4 regions of the Fontibacillus forbon genome follow, and region 1 is predicted to be linked to each of the others. Evidence: riboswitches for the same ligand, from Rfam matches in the RefSeq annotation. Region 1 holds a riboswitch; each other region holds the start of a gene.
The links. Region 1 has a riboswitch for cyclic di-AMP ahead of ACLB09_RS05005 (3D domain-containing protein). Riboswitches for the same ligand answer to the same signal wherever they lie in the genome.
Positions count from the first base shown of each region.

Region 2: linked by a shared signal. The riboswitch ahead of ACLB09_RS22025 (TrkH family potassium uptake protein) and the one ahead of ACLB09_RS05005 (3D domain-containing protein) in region 1 are both predicted to bind cyclic di-AMP.
Region 3: linked by a shared signal. The riboswitch ahead of ACLB09_RS10660 (APC family permease) and the one ahead of ACLB09_RS05005 (3D domain-containing protein) in region 1 are both predicted to bind cyclic di-AMP.
Region 4: linked by a shared signal. The riboswitch ahead of ACLB09_RS24240 (C40 family peptidase) and the one ahead of ACLB09_RS05005 (3D domain-containing protein) in region 1 are both predicted to bind cyclic di-AMP.

Region 1 covers NZ_JBKGFV010000001.1:1,084,938-1,087,136, forward strand. The annotation lists gene ACLB09_RS04995 (amino acid ABC transporter permease) at 1-124, shown strand, start outside; gene ACLB09_RS05000 (amino acid ABC transporter ATP-binding protein) at 111-833, shown strand; cyclic di-AMP (ydaO/yuaA leader) riboswitch at 1,009-1,184, shown strand; gene ACLB09_RS05005 (3D domain-containing protein) at 1,193-1,876, shown strand; gene ACLB09_RS05010 (polysaccharide deacetylase family protein) at 1,931-2,199, opposite strand, start outside.
Region 2 covers NZ_JBKGFV010000006.1:185,751-187,949, reverse strand. The annotation lists gene ACLB09_RS22030 (CPBP family intramembrane glutamic endopeptidase) at 1-559, opposite strand, end outside; cyclic di-AMP (ydaO/yuaA leader) riboswitch at 848-1,008, shown strand; gene ACLB09_RS22025 (TrkH family potassium uptake protein) at 1,133-2,199, shown strand, end outside.
Region 3 covers NZ_JBKGFV010000002.1:797,390-799,588, reverse strand. The annotation lists gene pdxK (pyridoxine/pyridoxal/pyridoxamine kinase) at 1-218, shown strand, start outside; cyclic di-AMP (ydaO/yuaA leader) riboswitch at 469-659, shown strand; gene ACLB09_RS10660 (APC family permease) at 898-2,199, shown strand, end outside.
Region 4 covers NZ_JBKGFV010000009.1:19,287-21,485, forward strand. The annotation lists gene ACLB09_RS24235 (C40 family peptidase) at 18-491, opposite strand; cyclic di-AMP (ydaO/yuaA leader) riboswitch at 496-632, opposite strand; gene ACLB09_RS24240 (C40 family peptidase) at 874-1,368, opposite strand; cyclic di-AMP (ydaO/yuaA leader) riboswitch at 1,371-1,505, opposite strand; gene ACLB09_RS24245 (hypothetical protein) at 1,727-2,199, opposite strand, start outside.

The sequences.
Region 1 (2,199 bases):
CATTACTTATGACGGCATGACGCCTTATCTGATTGTTGCTATCATGTACTTTATTTTGACATTCACATTGTCCCGCATTCTGGGTCTGTTCGAAAGGAAGTTGAGAGCTAGTGATCACCGTTAAAAATTTGCATAAAAAGTTCGGTCAGCTTCACATACTGAAGGGCATCGACCTGGAAATCGCCAAAGGAGAGGTCGTTGTCGTTATCGGGCCCAGCGGCTCGGGCAAGAGTACATTTCTGCGCTGCCTGAACCTGCTGGAGGAGCCGACTGAAGGCGAAATCACATTTGAGGGTCAATCGATTACCGAGAAACGCCACGACATCAATAAAACCCGGGAAAAAATGGGGATGGTGTTTCAGCAGTTCAATTTATTTCCCCACAAAAGCGTGATCGACAACATTACGATGGCGCCGATCCGCGTGAAGAAAACCGAGAAGGGCAAAGCGGAAATCCTTGCTATGGATTTGCTGCGGACGGTCGGATTGGAAGACAAGCGGGACGCTTATCCTTCGCAGCTGTCCGGCGGACAAAAGCAGCGGATCGCCATTGCCCGCGCGCTGGCGATGGAGCCCCACGTCATGCTGTTTGACGAGCCGACATCAGCGCTGGATCCCGAAATGGTCGGCGAAGTGCTGGACGTCATGAAGAACCTTGCCGACAAAGGCATGACCATGGTGATCGTCACGCACGAAATGGGCTTTGCCCGCGAAGTGGGCGATCGGATCCTGTTCATGGATCAGGGCGTCATAATGGAACAAGGTACGCCCCAGGATGTGTTCGGTGCGCCGAAACATCAGCGTACTCAAGATTTTCTCAGCAAAGTGCTGTAATCTTATCAATAACACTAAAACCGCCGGAATAGGATGACCGGCGGTTTTTTGCTGTTGTAATTGATCCATCCTCTTACTAAATTGTCATCGGAATGACGATCGAATTTCGTTGTCATCCCGCCATTTTTTGTAGTATGGAAACATTTTCATCGCCTTTTGGTTACAAAATTGTGATATATTGATTAGGCCAAAACCTGCCATGGCGCAGGTGCGGGGGACGATTTACCGAAATGCTGTCAGACTTGAACCGTGGACAGCGTTCTTGGGGTGAAGCGTAAGAAACGACGCAGGGAACCAATCCTTTTTTCCCGAACCCGACAACTAACTCCGCAGGCGAAAGTAAAAGGAGGAACATCATGATCAAACATAAGAACATGGCACTTGCCTTCAAGGCGGCAATCATTGCAGTAGGTATGGCAGGAGCATTACAAACTATTCCTGTTCATGCGGATTCGGTACATAAAGCGAAGGAGGGAGACACCTTCTACATTCTCGCCAAGAAGTACGGCGTCGATTTGAACAAGCTGATCAGCGCAAATCCGAGTATTAAAGCGACTAACATTTATGGCGGCTTGGATATCGTCATACCGGGAACCGGATCGAACGCCTTGGTTTCGATGGCTTCCGCCAGCGCAAACGAAACGCAAAACCCGCAAACTTTGTCTGCTTTGAAAGTCTCAACGTCCGACAAGGTTGTTGAAGCTTGGGGCAAATCTTTCGCCTATTCCAAAACGATCGACGTCAAAGCAACGGCTTATTCATCCGCTGCCAGCGAGAATGGCAAGTGGGGAGCGGTGGATTATTTCGGTGAACCGCTGCAGCTGGGTACGATTGCGGTAGATCCCAAAGTAATTCCAATGGGCACAAAAGTATTGGTGACGGGACATTCCCATGCCAATTTGCCGAAGAATGCCTTTGTAGCGACCGCAACCGACCAGGGTGGGGCCATTAAAGGCAATCGCATCGATATTTTCATTCCGGGCAGTCAGCAGTCGGTTAGCCAATTTGGATATCAGGACGTCAAGCTTTACGTTATCGAATAAATTTAAGTCAACGAAAGCAGCTTCCGTTTCGGAAGCTGCTTTTTAGTTTGTTTCTTATTTGTATTTCGGGGTATGCAATAACTCGGGAAGCGTTACGAAATGGTATCCTTGCGTTTTTAGAGACCGGATAATGTCGGGCAAGGCCTGGATCGTTCCGGATAAATCGGATCCCGTGCCGCCGCCGGCATGCTGGAGTACGATGGATCCCGGACCGAGGGCTTGAAGTACGTTCTGTTTCACTTTTTCCGCATTAAGCCCCTTCCAGTCAAGGGAATCTACATTCCAGTTTACGATCGTATAGCCGTGTGTCTTCGCCCACTTGA
Region 2 (2,199 bases), on a different contig from region 1:
CGAGCGACTTCAAATAAGGATGGGCCAACGCCAGCTTTTCCTCCCAGGTAAGGCCCTCTACTCCCGAATTTGCGGAAACGGCGTCAGATGAATCGCTAATCCCCAAGCCCGGAAACCCGGTCTCGGGAATTTCCTTAAAGCCGACAACTTTGCCCGTCGTCATATGGACATCGACCGTTAAAGAGCTTAGAAGCCCGCCGGGCTTTTTAAACCGGACCTGGAAGATGTCATATGGAAATTGCTTCTCATATTTTTTCAGATAGTCAACCATCAGGTCTTCTCGGGTTAGATATCCGTATATATCGGCACGCGTTTCATAAGTAACCAGCGCGTCGTCGAAAGGACCGGACAAACCGAGCGTGGTTTCCGCGAACTTGGCCGCGGATTCCTCGGCCTGTGCTTTGGTGATCAACTCGGCTGACTGCTCCATTTGCAGGGTTTCAGAGTCGGTAGCGGGAACGATTTGAAGCAGAATAAAGACGATCAGCCCGATGGCGGCAAGTATCCATAACGTCCGGGTTTTCATCCTTCGCGTCTGCGGTTTTGAGTAGGAATCCATGCAAAAACTCCTTTTAACGATTTTTTGTGAAACTGTATGTTTTCGGCACATCTACATCAAAGTAAAGATAACACAGGGGAGTTCGCGGCGCCAGAGATGAGGATAATTTCATGAAAAGACGCAATAACCACGGCAAACTCAAGCATAGCTTAGAGAAGGCTTCAACCTGCGGCTTGTTTCCTTCCTTTTAGGTTATTATCGAGCTATTTCATCCAATTAAACCTTTGTGGTGGAAGGGAATAAGGCTTATAATCCAATTTGACGAAAATGAAATGAAAACAAATGAAATTTATATAGTGGCCGAATTTCTACCGAAAACGGGGGAACCGATATTTAGGGGTGAATTTCGTCTGTTTCACGGGTCCCGGACCTGGTGAAAGAGCGAATAGGGCAGACCGCGCAAGCCCGAATCCGTCAGCTAACCTCGTAGGCCTTTGCAGCAGGGACCAATCAAAAGGCATTGGATTTCCAGTGCTTTTTTCTTTTTTGCCCAAAATTGGTAATGAGGTGACCGCGTTGATATCCAAATGGATCAAGTTCTCTCCGCCCCAGGTTTTAGTACTGGGGTTCGCCATGATTATCCTGGTCGGTGCCCTGCTTCTGATGCTGCCGATTTCAAGTACGACCGGAGAATCGCTTCCTTTTATCGACGCTTTCTTCACCGCGACCTCGGCAACCTGCGTAACCGGGCTCGTCGTAGTGGATACAGGTACGTATTTTTCGACGTTCGGCCAGGTTGTCATCATGTTGCTCATCCAGGTTGGCGGGCTCGGCTTCATGACGATGGCCACCTTGTTCGCTCTCGTATTTAAACGGAAAATCTCGCTGAAAGACCGGCTTCTGCTTCAGGAGGCCATGAATCAGAATACGATGGAAGGCATCGTCCGTTTGATCCGGAAAGTGTTGATGTACTCGCTGATCATCGAAAGCGGCGCGGCACTGCTGTTCGCCATCCGTTGGTCTTTCGACATGCCGCTCGGCCGGGCGCTGTACTACGGCATTTTCCATGGAGTCTCCATGTTCAACAATGCTGGCTTTGATTTGTTCGGCGAATATCGCAGCTTGACCCAGTATGTCAATGACCCGATCGTTAACTTCGTAGCGATGTTCCTGATCGTTTCCGGGGGGATCGGCTTTATCGTCCTATCCGACTTGATCGAATTCCGGCGCCGCCGTAAGTTATCGCTGCATTCCAAAGTGGTTTTGTCCATGACTACCGCCTTGATTCTGGTCGGAGCGCTCGTTATTTTCGTATTCGAGTTCACGAACTCCAAAACCCTGGAGCCGCTGAACTGGAGCGGGAAAATCTGGGGCTCATTCTTCCAGTCGGTGACGCCCAGAACCGCGGGGGCCAATACGTTGGACATCGGCGGGCTTAGACAGGCCACTCAATTCTTTATGATCATCCTGATGTTTATCGGGGCTTCGCCGAGTTCGACCGGAGGCGGCATCAAGACGACGACCTTCACGATCCTTGTCGGAGCGGTGATCTCGATGATCCGCGGCCGTTCGGACCTGGTGCTGTTCCGTTACCGTTTGGCCCAGGAGCGGATATTCAAGGCCGTAACGATCACGATGTTGGCCTTATTTCTGGTCATTGCCGTAGCAATGGTCCTGTCGACGACGGAAGACGCCAGTTT
Region 3 (2,199 bases), on a different contig from region 1:
TGATCCTGGAGACGGAAAAGATCGAACCGGCCTATAATCATGGGGCAGGCTGCACGTTTGCCGCGGCGGTTACCGGTGGCTTGGCCGGCGGATTATCCGTGAAAGAAGCCGTGGTCAAGGCGAAAAAATTCGTCACGGCTGCCATCTCTTCGGGTTATGCCTTTAACGAGTATGTGGGACCGGTATTTCATGGCGGGTATCGCTTGAACGGTGAATAAGCTGAAGCAGATTGTTTGAAAAAATAATGCAAGGACAGGCCGGTTTCCGATGAATGGAAGCCGGCTTTTTTTGTTGTCTATAAATCCTATATAAGATTAGTTATCCGGACTCAATAATCCATGATAATAAATGAAAGTGATGAAAGTAAGCGTTTTATTCTCCTATCAAACCCGGAAAAACGCGTTTTGAGGCAAATTCAGGGATTTACAGAAAATGAGAGCAGGCGTAATATTCACTCTTGGATTTTATATTCTTGATTCGCTGAATTTCCCGTATCGCGGGAAAGCGGGGGAACCGAATGCCGGGCGTCCAGGCAATAGCAGCCTAAACGAACGGTAGGGGGTGAATCCGCAGCATGTCCTGCAGAACATGCTGCGGAGGGGTGACTCTCGCCACCCTAATCCGACAGCTAACCTCGTAAGCGTAGTCCGAGAGAGGATGATACTGTGCCCATGTAAGTAACCATGGACCGCAGGGGGTCGTGCCTCTGTGGTTTTTTGCTGTGCAAAAAGCCCCAGGGTTTGCCAAACTCCTGCATGACTGGCTCTGTTGAATCATATTCGAATAGCCCGTTACCGCTATTTGCCGATTCGGGTTTAATATGACGAATTGCCAATATTATTAATTCATAAACAGCCTTTGTATTTGCAAAAAATAAAGCACGGTGGTGTTGCAGCTATGTTTTCGATAATCAAGAGAGTGCTCATCGGTCAGCCGCTGAAGTCAACCGCACTTGGCGAACAAAAACTAAACAAAACGAAAGCCCTGGCCATCCTTTCATCGGATGCCTTGTCCTCCGTAGCCTACGGACCGGAGCAGATTCTGCTCGTCTTGATGACGATCGGCGCGGCAGCCTACTGGTACTCCATTCCGATTGCCGTGGGAATTCTGGTGCTGCTGGTGGCTCTGGTCTTATCCTACAGACAAGTGATTTATGCGTATCCTCACGGCGGAGGAGCTTACGTCGTTTCCAAGGAAAATTTGGGAGTAAACTCCGGACTTTTAGCAGGCGGTGCGCTGCTGGTGGATTACATTTTAACCGTTGCGGTCAGCATTTCCGCAGGTACGGATGCCATTACCTCGGCTTTTCCGTCGTTGCATTCCTATAATGTACTCATTGCATGCCTTTTAGTAGTGGTTATCACGGTTCTTAATTTGCGCGGAATCACCGAATCGGCTTCTATTCTGGCTTATCCGGTTTACTTGTTCGTGCTTGTCATATTTATTACGATCGGAGCGGGTCTTTATCAAATTGCGGTGGGTGAAGTTCCGGCCAACTTACATTCCCCGATCGGTACGCCTGTGACAGGACTTACGCTGTTCCTGCTCTTGCGGGCATTCGCCTCAGGGAGTTCGGCCTTGACCGGGGTTGAGGCGATTTCCAACGCGATTCCTAATTTCAAGGACCCGGCCCCCAAGAATGCTTCCAAAACATTAGCTGCGATGGGCGTGCTGCTGGCGCTTTTATTTACGGGAATCGTATGGCTGGCCTATTATTACGGGATTTCGCCTAAAGCGGAGGAAACCGTCGTATCCCAAATCGCTTCAGCTACATTCGGCCGGGGCTTTATGTACTATACGATTCAGGGGATAACCGCGATGATTCTGGTGCTGGCTGCCAATACGGGATACTCGGCATTTCCGCTCTTGGCCGTGAACCTGGCGAAAGACAAATATATAGCCCGTATGTTCACCGTTCGGGGTGACCGCCTCGGTTATTCCAACGGGATCGTTTTTTTGGCGGTGGCCTCCATTCTGCTTATCATCGTTTTTAAAGGACAGACAGAGCATCTGATTCCTCTCTATGCGGTTGGCGTATTTATTCCGTTTACGTTGGCGCAAACCGGTATGCTCGTAAAATGGTTTCGGGAAAAACCGTCAGGCTGGGGATTGAAATTAACGATTAATGCGGTCGGCGCTTTAATCAGCTTTACCGTCATGATGATTTTCTTTATTACGAAATTTCCGCAAGTCTGGCCT
Region 4 (2,199 bases), on a different contig from region 1:
CAAAGGTGTCAGGGTGATCAGGATTCTGTGGCAAACGTTGTAAAGCTGGATTTGCTCAAAATTCTTTTTGCCCCGACATAACGCGTTTTATAATAGCTGTTGCTCAATTTGTCAGTTCGGATGCCTTTAGAGGAAGAAGCGTGTGCGAACTTATCGTCGCCCAGGTAAATGCCGACGTGGGACACTTTACCTTTACCCAAGGTGTTGAAGAAAACGAGATCTCCTGCCTTCAATTGGCTTTTTGCCACGGCCGTTCCTTGTTTGTACTGGGCTCCGGACACGCGGGCAAGATCGATGCCCATTTTTTTGAACACATACCTTGTAAATCCGGAACAATCAAAACCGTTGGTCGTAACTCCTCCGTATTTATAAGGTGTGCCGTACACGGACTTAACAACGCTGTTCAACGTGGTGTCTGCGAAAGCGCTTCCCGTTCCCATGGTGAATAGGATGGCCAAACTCGTAGCTGCTGCTGTGATCGTCTTTCTCAAGATGTAAAACTCCTTCCAAGGCCTGCGAGGTTAGCTTGAGGATTCGGTTGAAGGTTCCCTATGATCCTTATGTAGCGAGATCAATTCACCCAAAATGGTTCCCCCGTTTCCCGGGTGCCGGGAATTCGGCTGTTCTTAGTTGAATGCACCCGAAAAATACGACGTTACGACAGAAATTACAAAGTTGTTACTATTTACTCTGGTTATTTTACCAAGGCTAGCCGGACTTGGCAAGTTTGTTTCGGCAATTTTGAATAAATAAGTTAATTTGTCCTGTTTATCCCGGTCAGAACCGGGTAATGATTCCTAGGAAGTGTGCCTGAAAAAAAGAAAAACCCGCAGAAGTTGATTCCATAAAGAATCACTGCGGGCTTGACTGTTATTATTCTACTTCATCATGGTCCTGAACATCACCGGTAACTTCTTCATATTTGTCGGTGCTCATAATGCGCTTCGCGCCAACGTAACGCTCGACATAATACTTTTCGCTTAATTTGCTGATGACTACGCCCTTGGAAGAGGAAGCGTGAGCAAACTTGCCATCACCGACGTAAACGCCGACATGAGAAACGCCTTTGCCTGAAGTGTTGAAGAACACCAGGTCGCCGGCAATCAGTTGATCTTTCTCAATAGCGGTTCCCATTTTGTACTGGGAGCCTGATTGGTGCGGCAATTTAATGCCGATTTTCGAGAAGACATACATAGTAAATCCCGAACAGTCGAAGCCTGAGGTAGTAGTTCCACCGGAAACATATTCAGTTCCCAGGGCTTTGTCGATCACGCCATCGAGTTTGGATTCCGACGCGAAAGCGCTACCAGTTCCGATGGAGAAAAGTAATGCAAGACTTACTGCTGCTGCGGTTAACTGTTTCTTCAAGGAAATGCTCCTTCCAATGCCTACGAGGTTAGCTTAAGGATTCGGTTGAAGGTCCCCTATGATCCCTCTCTTGCGAGATCAATTCACCCAAAGTGGTTCCCCCGTTCCCCGCGAAGGGAATTCGGCTGTAATTTACATCTGACTTCTTACTTATTCAACACTCAACAGAAAACTCCTGCTAATAGTAACAAAAATAATTACAAAACTGTTACTGAAATTGTGCTGCTGTTATTGTAACAAAGGCAAGTATATTTTGGCAATGGTTATTTAGCAAGATTCAGAGGGGAAAACGCAGGACAAGGCCTCCGTAGAAGCGCGGAGGCCTTGTGGCACAAGGGATGATAAAAATTAAAAAAATTTAACTTTTTTGTGTCTTCGAATGCCATAGCTGATATTGAGAGGTTAGGGTCCAAATTTGAAATAGACTGCGGAAAAAAGGATAGGATTGCTGGAGGATGAGGGCAAGTAACCCGGTCCAAATCCAGGAGACGGTACCGAACAGTAAGAACATGACTGCTCCGGAAGCGCCGAGAATAAGCGAGATGGCGATCCCCGGCAACAGATATTTCAAGCTGACGAGCAGTGAGCCCCAGACTCCGGTTTTGAACAGGTAGCCAAACTGGGCAAACAGCAGCAATTGTCGGATAAGCCAGCCATAAGCGGCCCAGCCCAGAATAAACCCGCAGAAGATCAGGATCGGGACCAGCCTGTCGCCGGCAGGAATCAGCCGGAGCGCCAAGGCGTACAATTTCGGGATCATCCAAAATCCCGGTAAGGCTAATAGCGCCAGTTCCAGCAGGAAAAAGAGCGTGACGGGCTTCCAGAACTCCT